2 regions of the Aerococcus vaginalis genome follow, and region 1 is predicted to be linked to the other one. Evidence: predicted binding sites of a transcription regulator. Region 1 holds the regulator's gene; the other holds the start of a gene.
The links. Region 1 encodes HrcA, which represses chaperone genes, less so after heat shock. Its sites were predicted from a motif close to TTAGCACTCNNNNNNNNNGAGTGCTAA; they were not measured.
Positions count from the first base shown of each region.

Region 2: ACWOEX_RS04900 (co-chaperone GroES) is a predicted target of HrcA. The motif match lies at 2,243-2,269, and genes of this name have one in related genera.

Region 1 covers NZ_JBSMYC010000001.1:364,017-370,773, reverse strand. Annotated here, with positions in the region: gene fabI (enoyl-ACP reductase FabI) at 1-199, shown strand, start outside; gene truB (tRNA pseudouridine(55) synthase TruB) at 332-1,231, shown strand; gene ribF (riboflavin biosynthesis protein RibF) at 1,246-2,202, shown strand; gene hrcA (heat-inducible transcriptional repressor HrcA) at 2,353-3,390, shown strand; gene grpE (nucleotide exchange factor GrpE) at 3,408-3,965, shown strand; gene dnaK (molecular chaperone DnaK) at 4,015-5,835, shown strand; gene dnaJ (molecular chaperone DnaJ) at 5,957-6,757, shown strand, end outside.
Region 2 covers NZ_JBSMYC010000003.1:179,150-185,906, reverse strand. Annotated here, with positions in the region: gene ACWOEX_RS04915 (ABC-F family ATP-binding cassette domain-containing protein) at 1-926, opposite strand, end outside; gene ACWOEX_RS04910 (redox-sensing transcriptional repressor Rex) at 1,151-1,792, shown strand; gene ACWOEX_RS04905 (hypothetical protein) at 1,838-2,044, opposite strand; gene ACWOEX_RS04900 (co-chaperone GroES) at 2,304-2,576, shown strand; gene groL (chaperonin GroEL) at 2,626-4,248, shown strand; gene ACWOEX_RS04890 (NADPH-dependent FMN reductase) at 4,415-4,951, shown strand; gene ACWOEX_RS04885 (NADPH-dependent FMN reductase) at 5,234-5,770, shown strand; gene ACWOEX_RS04880 (hypothetical protein) at 5,938-6,321, shown strand; gene ACWOEX_RS04875 (aldose 1-epimerase family protein) at 6,632-6,757, opposite strand, start outside.

The sequences.
Region 1 (6,757 bases):
TGGTGCTGTGAAGACTTTAGCAATTACAGGAATCAAACAGCATAGTACGTTGCTGAAGGCTTCTGAAGAACGTACCATCGATAATAAAGGTGTCACGACAGAACAGATCGGTAATGTGGCGGCTTTCTTATTGAGTGATTTAGCAAGTGGTGTTACTGGTGACATTATTTATGTTGATAAGGGTGTACATTTAGTCTAATAACGGACGTCACATGCAGAAGGACACGGGACGGTGCGTTCCGTGTTTTTTATTTGTATATTATTCACGATAGTGGTTTTGAAAGTTATCGCAAACTATAATAAAATGGTGAAACGATACGGAGGGAACGAGATGGATGGAATCATTCCAGTGTGGAAAGAACGTGGTATGACGAGCCATGATGTAGTTTTTAAATTGCGTCGTATATTACATGAGAAAAAGATTGGTCATACGGGTACACTCGATCCAGATGTTGATGGTGTGCTGGTATGCTGTGTCGGTGAAGGGACCAAGTTAGTCTCATTGATGACTGATAAAGTGAAGGAATATGTCGGTGAGATTACGTTAGGGTTTAGTACTGATACTGAGGATGCAAGTGGTGAAATCATTGCGTCTGAACCATTGAATGTACCAGTATCTGATCAAACAATTCAATCACAGATGCAGACGCTAGTCGGTGAGATTACGCAGATTCCGCCCATGTACTCTGCCGTCAAAGTCAACGGACGCAGACTTTATGATTATGCACGCAATGGTGAAACAGTTGAACGCCCAAAGCGGCAGATTACTGTACATCAATTTGACAAGACTGATGTCTCGATCTTCGATTCATCAAAAGGCCGTCAGACATTTTCTTTTCATGTTGTGTGCGGTAAAGGGACATATGTTCGGACCTTGGCCACTGATTTAGGAAATAAATTAGGTATCCCAGCAACGATGACTCGTTTAACACGACAAGGGGTTAAACCGTTTGATGCAGCAGACTGCCTAACATTGGATGATATTTCAGACAAAATGGCGAACAATGATCGGTCGTTCCTTCACCCTGTTGAACAGGCGTTAGCCGATTATCCCGTTTGGCACGTTCCAGACTCGCTTGTGCGTTTAGTAGAAAATGGTGCAGTGCTACATAGACATCAATTACCAGACACTTTACCTGTTTGTGCATATATTGGTGAGCATCTCAAAGCGATCTATGATGTGCATCCGACGCAGGTAACAGAAGTTAAACCAGTTAAAATGTTTCGATAGTAGAAGGGAATTTCATGGAAACAATCAGATTACATCATCCGATTGATAAAAATGCGGTGAGTAGAGGCCCAATAGTCATGGCACTCGGATTCTTCGATGGCGTGCATCGTGGGCATCAAGCCGTCATCAAACGTGCGCGTCAGGAAGCATCGAAGCGAAATTTGCCGCTCGCTGTGATGACATTCGATGTATCACCTAAAACCATTTATCAAGAGATTAAACCAGAAGATATTAATTACTTAACGTTGCTGGAAGAAAAGCAACAGTTGATGAAAGAATTGGGTGTTGATATTTTCTATGTTGCTGAAATGACTAGTGCGTTTTCAGTGCAATCGCCCGAAGCGTTCGTGGACAATTATCTCGTTGATTTAGATGTCGTCGTCGCAGTGGCGGGTTTTGATTACACATACGGAAAGCGTACAATCGCTAATATGGAGACACTTCCCGAGTATGCGAAGGGACGATTTTCAGTTATTACAGTACCGCGTCAAACGATAGATCATGAGAAAATTGGCAGTACGCATATTAGACAACAGTTATTAGCGGGAGATGTTGATCAGGCAAAAGAAGCGTTGGGCTATCCTTATTTCTTCACGGGACGTGTAGTCAACGGAGAGCATCGCGGACGGACGTTGGGTTACCCGACTGCCAACTTATCGGTTCCCGAGAATACATTAATTCCTGATGTCGGTGTGTACACTGTTGAATGTGTATTAAATCATCAGGTCTATTGGGGGATGGCGTCGGTCGGTTATAATATTACGTTTAATGAACCACAACGCCAAACTGTTGAGATACATCTATTTGATTTTAATGAAGAAATATATGGCGAATATCTGAAAGTATACTGGCATCATTTCTTACGTGGTGAAGAAAAATTTGATAGTGCAGAGGCATTGATTGCGCAAATGCATAACGATCAAGCGAACAGTCTAGCTTATCGCGATGAATACAATTCAGATATGACGTAAATCAACCAATCGGTAACCTTGTGTTATCGATTTTTTATTGAGCAAATTTAGTCAAAAAATAGTTTGACTTTCATTGACATTAGTAAAGACGCATGATATAGTACAGACTGTTAGCAGTTGGAACTGGCAAGTGCTAAAAGAGGTGATTATATGTCATTGGAACGACGACATCAGGTTCTGAAAGGAATTATCGATGCTTATCAACGCAGCGGTCAACCTTCAGGATCAAAGTTCCTTAAAGAGCATTATCATATCTCTGCTAGTCCTGCGACCATTCGAAATGATATGGCTAAGCTCGAAAGTGCGCATCTCATAGAGAAGACGCACTCAAGTTCGGGGCGTGTGCCGACCGAAGCGGGATATCGTTATTATCTAAATCATATCGTTCCACAAATTGGTGGCTACATTGATTTAGAGATTGCGCCTAGCGATCGACAACGGCTGAACGAGATTTTTGCACAACCATATCTTGGATTGGCTGAAGTGATTCATCGCGCAACGATTGCGTTAGCAGAATTGACGAATTATGTGGCCATTTCGGTGGCACCGACACTGGATGATTACCATTTGTCTGCCTATCGTTTTGTGCCACTGACAGATCGTCAAGCTGTATTGATTTTAATGACCGAAGAAGGGACGGTTGAAAATCAAATTATCCATTTCCCAAGTAGTGTCAAAATGGCACAAGTAGAGGAAGTGGTTTATTGGATCAATCAGTCACTAGCTTCGAAGTCATTGACTGAGGCATTCGCAGAATTAAAGCAGATGATTGATCATGAACGAAAAGATCAAGCATTTGTTTATCCGTTCTTGAATCACTTGATTACTAAGTTATCAAGTCATCAGGTTGAGGTTCATGGCAAAACGGCTTTTCTCAGCTATCTTGTCAATCGTCAAGGGATACACCAGGCGATTGCCTTTGATCAACTATTGAAGAGCCGTGATGCGGTCATTCAGCTCATGCCAATGAATAAGTCTGGTATCCAATTTCGGATGGGTGATGAGATCGTTGGTGATGCATTGCAAGAAATGACGATCGCATCCCAGTTAGTCATCGAGGATGAATCTCCAGGTAAACAAGTCACGCTTGCCTTGATCGGACCTGAGAATATGTCTTATGTTCGAACTGCCCAGCTATTCAAAGCTGTTAAATATGAAATTAACCGATATCTTGAAAACTATTCATAATGAAAGGAGTGCATCAAGTGGCTAAAGACGAAGAAAAAGCAATGACTGAAGAAGAAGCAGTTGATGCAGAAATTGAAGCACAAGAAACTGTTGATTCAGAAGTTGACGAAACAAATGAAGAAACTGCGCGTATTGAGGCATTGGAAGATCAATTAAACCAAAAAGAAGATCAAGTGCTTCGCTTATCCGCAGAAATTAAAAATATGCAAGCACGTGCAGCTAAAGAACGTACACAATCTGCAAAATTTCGCTCACAATCACTTGCGAAGGAACTCTTACCAGTGATTGATAGCTTAGAAAAAGCATTAGAGATTGATGCAGCTGATGAAGCTTCAACACAACTCAAGCATGGTATTGAGTTGGTACATACTAACTTTTTAAAGGCGTTTGACGCTGAAGGGATCAAAGTGATTGATCCAGCTGGTGAAACTTTCGATCCAAATTATCATCAATCTGTCAGTTCAGTACCAGCAGATGATGATCATCCTGCTGACACGGTTGTTCAAGTCTATCAAAAAGGTTATGTCTTGAATGAACGTGTGCTACGTCCAGCGATGGTTATCATTGCGCAATAATTGGCACTGAATCGTTTAATTATTTTAAAGGTAAAGGAGCATACAAATAATGAGTAAAGTAATTGGTATTGACTTAGGGACTACAAACTCTGCTGTTGCCGTATTAGAAGGTGGCGAGCCGAAAATCATTCCTAACCCTGAAGGTAATCGTACAACGCCTTCTGTTGTTGCATTCAAAGAGGATGAAACACAAGTCGGAGAGGTGGCGAAACGTCAGGTTGTAACCAACCCTAACAGTGTAAGCTCAATTAAACGTCACATTGGTGATGACAATTACACTGTTGAAATTAAAGGTGAAACTTACAAACCGCAACAAATTTCAGCGATGATTCTTCAACACTTAAAAAGCTACGCTGAAGATTACCTCGGTGAAAAAGTGGATCATGCAGTGATTACTGTACCTGCTTACTTTAACGACTCTCAGCGTCAGGCGACAAAAGATGCAGGTAAAATTGCAGGTTTAGAAGTTGATCGTATCGTTAACGAACCAACTGCCGCTGCATTAGCTTATGGTTTAGATAAACAAGATCAAGACGAACAAATCTTAGTCTTCGACTTAGGTGGTGGTACGTTTGACGTTTCCATCCTTGAACTCGGTGACGGTGTCTTCGAAGTATTATCAACATCTGGTGACAACAAACTTGGTGGGGATGACTTCGACCAACGTATCGTTGATTACATGGTAAAAGACTTTAAAGATCAGAATAGTATTGATCTTTCTACCGATAAGATGGCAATGCAACGTTTGAAAGATGCTGCCGAAAAAGCGAAAAAAGACCTTTCTGGTGTAACCTCTACGGAAATTTCCTTGCCGTTCATTTCTGCAGGTGAAAGTGGTCCATTGCATTATGAAACTTCTCTTTCTCGTGCGAAATTTAATGAACTGACTAAGGATCTGGTTGAACGTACGACTAAGCCAGTGAAACAAGCATTATCTGATGCCGGTCTATCTAACACGGACATCAACCAGGTGATCTTAGTCGGTGGTTCAACACGTATTCCAGCTGTAGTTGACCATGTTAAAGAACTAACGGGTAAAGAACCTAACCGTTCTGTGAACCCAGACGAAGTTGTTGCTTTAGGTGCAGCTATTCAAGGTGGGGTTATCTCTGGTGATGTTAAGGACGTCGTATTGTTGGATGTTACGCCATTATCACTCGGTATCGAAACTATGGGTGGCGTGTTCACGAAGTTGATCGACCGCAATACCACAATTCCGACTTCAAAATCTCAAGTATTTTCTACCGCTGCTGATAATCAGCCAACCGTAGACATTCATGTCCTTCAAGGTGAACGTCCGATGGCAGCTGACAACAAGACGCTTGGTCGTTTCCAATTAACAGGCATCAACCCAGCGCCTCGTGGTGTACCTCAGATTGAAGTATCCTTCGATATTGACCGTAACGGTATCGTTAACGTTAGTGCCAAAGACCAAGGTACTGGTAAAGAACAATCTATTACGATCAAATCCAGCTCTGGATTATCAGATGACGAAATTGATCGCATGATGAAAGATGCTGAAGCGCATGCTGAGGAAGATGCAAAACGCAAAGAAGAAGCTGATCTCAAGAATGAAGTAGAACAGCTATTGCACCAGACAGACTCCACACTTAAGGATGTTGAAGGTAAAGCAGATGCCTCTGAAATCGAAAATGCGAAATCATTGAAAGATGAACTTCAAAAAGCCTTCGACGACAATGATGTTGATGCAATGAAAGAGAAGAAAGATTCTCTACTCGAAGTGCTTCAACAGTTGAGCGTGAAATTATACGAAGCGCAACAACAAGCACAAGATACATCAGCAGACACTAATGATGATGATGGTTCAGTTGACGGTGACTTTGAAGAAGTTAACGATGATGACGAATAATCATTTCAATTCGGTACAAATCGGTATTGAATGCTGAAATGTCAAGTGAATAACCCCGTCTCGTTGCAGACGGGGTTTTATTCCGCTAAGATAGCATATGTGCAATGAGGAGGACAGGTAAATGGCTGGTAATCAAGATTATTATGACATTTTAGGTGTCTCAAAGGATGCCTCACAACAAGAAATCAAGAAAGCCTACCGCAAACTTGCCAAAAAGTATCATCCAGACTTAAATGATTCTCCAGAAGCTGAACAGAAATACAAAGAGGTTAATGAAGCTTTTGAAGTATTGAGTGATGATCAAAAACGTCAGCAATATGATCGTTTTGGTTCAGCAGGTATGGGCGGTAACGGTGGTTTCGGTCAAGGAAACTATCAATCATACAGTTCAGGTGGTTTCGGCGGCTTTGAAGATATTTTCAATGATATGTTCGGTGGTGGATTTGGCGGCTTCGGCGGTCAACAACGTCGTAACCGTGCGCGTCGTGGTGAAGATTTACAATACACTGTGACATTAGAATTTGAAGAAGCCATTTTTGGTAAATCAACAAAAATTAAATATAAACGTGACGAAACATGCCATGTCTGTGACGGTGATGGTGCAAAACCGGGTACAGGAAAGACAACATGTTCACGTTGTGGCGGTTCGGGAATCATTCGTGAGACACGTCAAACGCCGCTCGGTCAAGTACAGACGCAAACCACATGTCCTGTCTGTGATGGTACAGGTGAAGAAATTAAAGATAAATGTACCAACTGCCAAGGCTCAGGTCATGAACGTAAAACCCATACGGTCAAAGTCAATATCCCTGCTGGTGTTGATGATGGTCAATCCATGCGTCTTTCAGGTCAAGGAAGTGCTGGAGAAAACGGTGGCGGCTACGGCGATTTATACGTGGTCTTCAAGATTAAGAAATCGGAT
Region 2 (6,757 bases), on a different contig from region 1:
ATTTTTTCCATACGTTCCAACTGTTTGCGGCGACTCTGCGCCATCTTGGTCGTAGAGGCACGCACGAGGTTCCGGCTCACGTAATCTTCTAATTTAGCGATTTCTTTTTGTTGTTTTTCGTACGCTTTTTCGGCAGAAGCGAGGCGAACCTGACGTTCTTTGAGGTAAAAACTATAGTTCCCCGCGTAACGTTCGATACCGCTGTGTGCCATTTCGTATGTTTCGTTCGTCACCTTGTCTAGGAAATAACGGTCGTGGCTCACGATCAGTAGGGCACCCGGATATCCTTTCAAATAGTTCTCAAGCCAAGTGAGCGTGTCGATATCCAAGTGGTTAGTCGGTTCGTCCAAGATAAGAAGATCGCATTTCTCTAACAATACTTTCGCCAGAGCGAGTCGCGTACGTTGCCCACCAGAAAGATCGCGCACTCGCTGTTCCCACATCTCTTTTGGAAATTGGAAGCCGTTCAGCACCATCCGAATTTCGGATTCGTAGCTGTAGGCGTTGCGGCGATTCAGGGTGTTTTGAATGCGATCGTAAGTCTTTAATGTTTCCTGATATTCCGGACTGTCGGGATTCACACTCAGTTCGGCCATCTGCATCGATACCGTCTCGGCCTGTTTGAGTAGTTGCTTCACATCATCGAAAGCACTCTCGACTTCTTCATAGACCGTGCGTTCAGGGGCGATACTGTCGACGGTGGCGTGCTGATCCATATAGGCGAGGCGCATCTGTTTCGCACGTGAAATCGTCCCTTCATCCGGCGCTTCTTCACCCGCGATCATCTTGAGCAACGTCGATTTACCGACACCGTTTCTTCCCACCAATGCCACACGACTATTTTCTTGAATACTTAAGGAAATGTCTGAAAAGAGTACTTCAGAGCCAAAGCGACGCTCTAAATGGTTTCCTTGTAACAGAATCATGAAATTTTTCCTTTCTTTTTCGTTCTTTTTCATCTTAGCACATGAATTTGTGATATGATAGCCTGTGACAGCTTTAACAATAATTCAGTCAAAAAGTGTCAGAGACGATAATAACAACAGCTCACGGACTGAAATCAGCAGAAAATTGTCGGTCATCACACTTGCCGATTCAATCACAAAGCTGATACAATAGTTCCAAGCATTACTTTGAGAGGAGAATCGTTATGCCTAAGATACCGAAAGCCACTGCCAAACGTTTACCATTGTACTACCGTTATTTACGTTCATTTGCGGATATGGGCAAAAAGCGCATTTCATCTCGAGAATTGAGTGACGCGGTGAAGATTGATAGCGCGACGATTCGCCGAGATTTCTCACACTTTGGTACACTCGGGAAACGTGGCTACGGATATGACGTCGAAAAAATTACAGAATTCTTCAATAAACAGCTCTATCGTGAATCTCTGACAACAGTCGGATTGATCGGGGTTGGTCATTTAGGGAACGCACTGATCCACTACAACTTCAAGAAGAGTAACAGTGTGCGTATCGGTGCCGGATTTGATGTGAACGAGAAATTGATCGGAACCGTTCAAAATGGGGTGCCGATCTATTCTATCGATGATGTCGTTGATACACTTCAGGATATGTCCATCAAGATCGTTATCTTAGCCGTTCCTGAATCACACGTACAGGACGTTGTTGATAAATTGAAAGACACGGACGTCGAAGGGATTTTGAACTTTACGCCAGCGCGTTTAGAAGTGCCAGAAGGGATGTTCGTTCAGAACGTCGACTTGGCGAACGAATTGCAGACGTTGATTTACTACATTGGTGTGAGACACCAGAACGAAAACAACGACTAATTAACTAAAAAAGCAGTGATTTCATGTCACTGCTTTTTTCATGCCTTATTTTCGATCCTGTTTTTTGAACCAGCGATAGATCGGAATACTCCGAATCAGCTGTACGAAATTGTTGGTTGAGAAGAGCAACCAAATAAAGGTAAAGAATCCGAAGCTTCCATTAGTAGAGACGGATTCAATCGCAAAGAAGAGGAACATCGCACCCAAAATCGCACGCATAATAATGCTGGTTAGAATGGCTTTTGATGGCATTGGACGGTTCCTTTCTATTTGTGTTTTCTTTAATAATAAAGTCAACGACAAGTTTACCCAACGCCATCACAAAATGCAAGAATTCGCATGGTTATCGACTTTTTCATATTAAAGGTTAAAAATTTCTAAATAAGGTCAAAAAAAGTCAACTTATCTATTGCATTTCACTAATGCTCGCGTTACTATAATTAATGTCAATTAGCACTTGAATGAAATGAGTGCTAACCGATCAACTTATGGAATATGGAGGGAAACATTAATGCTAAAACCATTGAATGAACGTGTGATTGTCAAGGTCAAAGAAGAAGTCGAAGAAAAGACAGCTTCAGGTATTGTATTGCCATCTGCTGCTAAAGAAAAACCGCAGATTGGTGAAGTCATCGCTGTGAGCGATGCAACTGAAGAATTCGTACCGAGCGTTCAAGTCGGCGACAACGTGTTGTTTGAAAAATTTGCAGGCAACGAAGTCACTTTCGAAGGTGAGAAGTACTTAATCTTAAAAGAAAAGGATCTTGCAGCGATCGTTGAATAATCCTTAAAGTACACGACTCATCAGCAAGTCAGAAAGGAAGATGTAATCAATGAGTAAAGATATTAAGTTTTCTGAAGACGCGCGTCAATCCATTCTTAAAGGGATCGACACCTTAGCAAACACTGTAAAAGTAACCTTGGGACCTAAAGGTCGTAACGTTGTATTGGAACGTAGCTACGGCTCCCCATTAATCACAAACGACGGTGTGACCATCGCCAAAGACATCGAACTCGAAGATCACTTCGAAAACATGGGTGCGAAACTGGTAACGGAAGCCGCATCTAAGACAAACGATGTCGCAGGTGACGGTACCACAACCGCAACGGTATTGACACAGGCGATCGTTCACGAAGGATTGAAGAACGTAACGGCCGGTGCTAACCCTGTAGGCGTACGTCGCGGAATCACTAAAGCCGTAGAAGAAGCGGTCGCTGGTTTGCGTGACATCGCACAACAGATCGATTCCAAGGAAGCCATCGCAAACGTTGCATCTATCTCATCCAGCAGCAAACAAGTCGGTGAATTTATTGCGGAAGCGATGGAAAAAGTCGGCAAAGATGGTGTCATCACGGTTGAAGACTCCAAATCCATCAACACATCCCTCGATGTTGTAGAAGGGATGCAATTTGATCGCGGTTACTTGTCACAGTACTTCGTCACTGACAACGACAAGATGGTGACTAACATGGATGATCCATATATCTTGATTACAGACAAGAAGATCTCAAACATTCAGGACATCTTGCCAATCTTGGAACAAATCATCCAACAAGGTAAATCACTCTTGATCATTGCCGATGACGTTGACGGTGAAGCCCTCCCAACCTTGGTATTGAACAAGATTCGCGGTACGTTCAATGTTGCCGCTGTTAAAGCCCCTGGATTCGGTGACCGTCGCAAAGCCCAATTAGAAGATTTAGCGATCTTAACGGGCGCAACCGTGATCACTGAAGACTTAGGTCTCGAACTCAAAGACATGACGTTCGATCAATTAGGTCAGGCAACGAGCATCACAATCACTAAGGACGACACAACAATCGTCGGTGGTGCCGGTAACAAAGAACAATTAGAAGAACGTATCGCTCAGATTCGTCGTCAAATCGATGAAACAGAATCCGACTACGACCGTGAAAAATTACAAGAACGCCTCGCAAAATTAACCGGTGGGGTAGCAGTCATTAACGTTGGCGCAGCCACTGAAACGGAACAAAAAGAAGCGAAATTGCGTATCGAAGATGCTTTGAACGCGACACGCGCAGCCGTTGAAGAAGGTATCGTCGCTGGTGGTGGTACAGCCTTTATGAACGTTCAAGAACGCGTCAACAAACTCGCAGAAAGCCTCGAAGGTGACGAACAGACGGGTGCTCAGATCGTGAGTCGTGCCTTGACCGCACCGTTGCGTCAAATCGCTGAAAATGCTGGTTTGGAAGGTTCTGTTATCGTTGAACACATTCGTGAAAAAGAAACAGGTGTCGGCTTCAATGCCGCAACTGGCGAATGGGTAAACATGATCGAAGCCGGTATCGTTGATCCTGTCAAAGTGACCCGTTCCGGCCTTCAAAACGCAGGTTCAATCGCAGGCTCCATCCTCTCAACAGAGGCAGTTGTCGCAGATCACCCAGAACCAGAAAAGAATGACATGCCGGCTGACCCAACACAGGGCATGTACTAAGCCGAGCAGGGTATGAGTGATTTGGACCGCACGTTCAAATAATTTCACAAAAAGTAAAAAATGCGATTTTAGCCTTTACATACAGACTGAAATTGTGTACCATATAATGGTTGATTACTGAAAAAAAGTAAGTAAAACATTGAAATCAAAAAAGGAGTTTTGATTAATGAAATTTGGAGTAATCGTTGGTTCTTTACGTAAAGATTCATTCTCTGAAGGTGTTGCTAAGGGAATCATCGCTGGTTTACCAGAAGACGCTGAAGTAGAATTCATCGGCATTGACATGCCACTTTACAACGAGGACTTCGACGAACAGGACATCCCTGAATACAACGTTTTCCATGAAAAAGTTTCAGAAAAGGATGCCATCATTTTCGTTACGCCAGAACACAACCGTATGGTACCAGCTGCGTTGAAGAACGCTTTGGACGTTGGTACTCGTCCATGGGGCCAAAATGTTTGGGCTGGTAAACCTGCATTGATCGCTTCTCAATCCACCTCTCCAATGGGTGGTATGGCTGCTAACTACGCAGTTCGTCAAGCATTGGTATACTTGGACATGCAACCAATGCAACAACCAGAATTGTTCATCAACTCTTCTAACGCATTGAACGAAGACGGAACAGTTAGCGAAGGCTCTGTTGACTTCTTGAAGGACGCAGGTAAAGGCTTCTACGACTTCGCTAAGAAATTTGTTGGCTAATTTCAATTAGACCACACTCATAATATTTTCCAACATCCGCTGATGATTCGGCGGGTGTTTTTTTGTCCTTAAGTGCGAAAGTCGTTCGCGTTAATGAAAGATCCCGCCCTCCATTTAATTGTTCACAAACACCTTGAAATAGTCGCTACAAACCGCATGATATCGCCGATAAATAAAAAGTGAAAAAATATAGGACTTTTCCCTTTACATACTTACTAAAAACATGCACTATATAAAAGTAATCAAGAGAGTAAAAAACATAAGTAAAGGAGTTTTTGACTAATGAAATTTGGAGTAATCGTAGGTTCTTTACATAAGAATTCATCCTCTGAAGGTGTTGCTAAGGGAATCGTTGCCGGTTTGCCAGAAGATGCTGAAGTAGAATTCATCGACATTGACATGCCGCTCTACAACCAGGACTTCGACGAACAGGACATTCCTGAATACAACAAATTCCGTGAAACAGTTGCTGCTCAGGACGCAATCATCTTCGTAACACCTGAACACAACCGTATGATCTCAGCTGCTATGAAGAACGCTTTGGACGTTGGTAGTCGTCCATTGGGTCAGAACGTATGGGACGGTAAACCAGCATTGATAGTTTCCCAATCATCAGGTGCTATGGGTGGTATGGCTGCTAACCACGCTGTTCGTCAAGCATTGGTATTCTTGAACATGCAACCAATGCAACAACCAGAATTGTACGTTAACTCTTCTAACGCATTGAACGAAGACGGTACCGTTAACGAAGGTTCTGTAGAATACTTGAACAATGCTGCTCACGCATTCTACGACTTCGCGAAGAAAATTGTCGGCTAATTCCTTTCTAATAGAGCCAAACTCATAATATTTTCAAGCACCCGCTGATGATTCGGCGGGTGTTTTTTTGTGTTGATATCACATTTGAATGAAAGACGTGTGCTTGTTACGATTGATATGTAAGCGGAAATAAAAACGTAGTTATTAATTTTGGGGTGACTACAAAGATGATTGAAAAAATATATCGCCCATGGGTTATGATGCTGTCTCTTATGGTATTAATTGGCTGTGCGGTGATGGTTAGACTTGCTGGTATATCTTTTCGGGAATGGGTATCTTCTCAGCTAATTATTTATATAACTTATGAAATTTATCTTTACAGATATCTCCAATACCATTGGGAACATCATAGAAAATATCAAAATGACAGTCAATCAATGTGGATTTTGGTGATATCTCATGTGGTATTGATTGGCTGTGCCGTGATGACTAAACTAGTTGGAATATCTTTTGTGGAATGGATATCTTTGCAGTTAATTCCTATTATACTTTATGGAATTTATTTCTATAGATATATTCAATACCATTGGGAGAAACACAGAAACAAGTGATAGACAATCGATCATATTCATATTTCGAGCGCTGACTGATTGAAGGTCAGTGCTTTTTTATGTTAAGTAACTGTTATGATCAATAATATGATGTATACTAGAATAATAAAAATACAGTGAGTAGGTACATTGTATTGGCAGACAGAGCCCTTAATCTGTTCGTTGGTCTTGATAAGCGACGAAGTCTTATCCATGCCTAAGCCTCGCTCTTATAGCGAGGTTTTTTATATCATTGAATAATTATTTGACTCATACAAAAAAACGCCTCCGCTAGTGGGAAACGTTTCATTCATTTTAGATATGATTCAGATTAAAAAGGTTCGAGAATATATTCAGCATCGAATGTTTCACCGGCAGCTAAGGTTTGGTTGCCGGCTTTTTGTGCGAAGTCGTGGTTACCGTTCGCGATGTCTGGGAGGCCGAACCATGGCTCGAT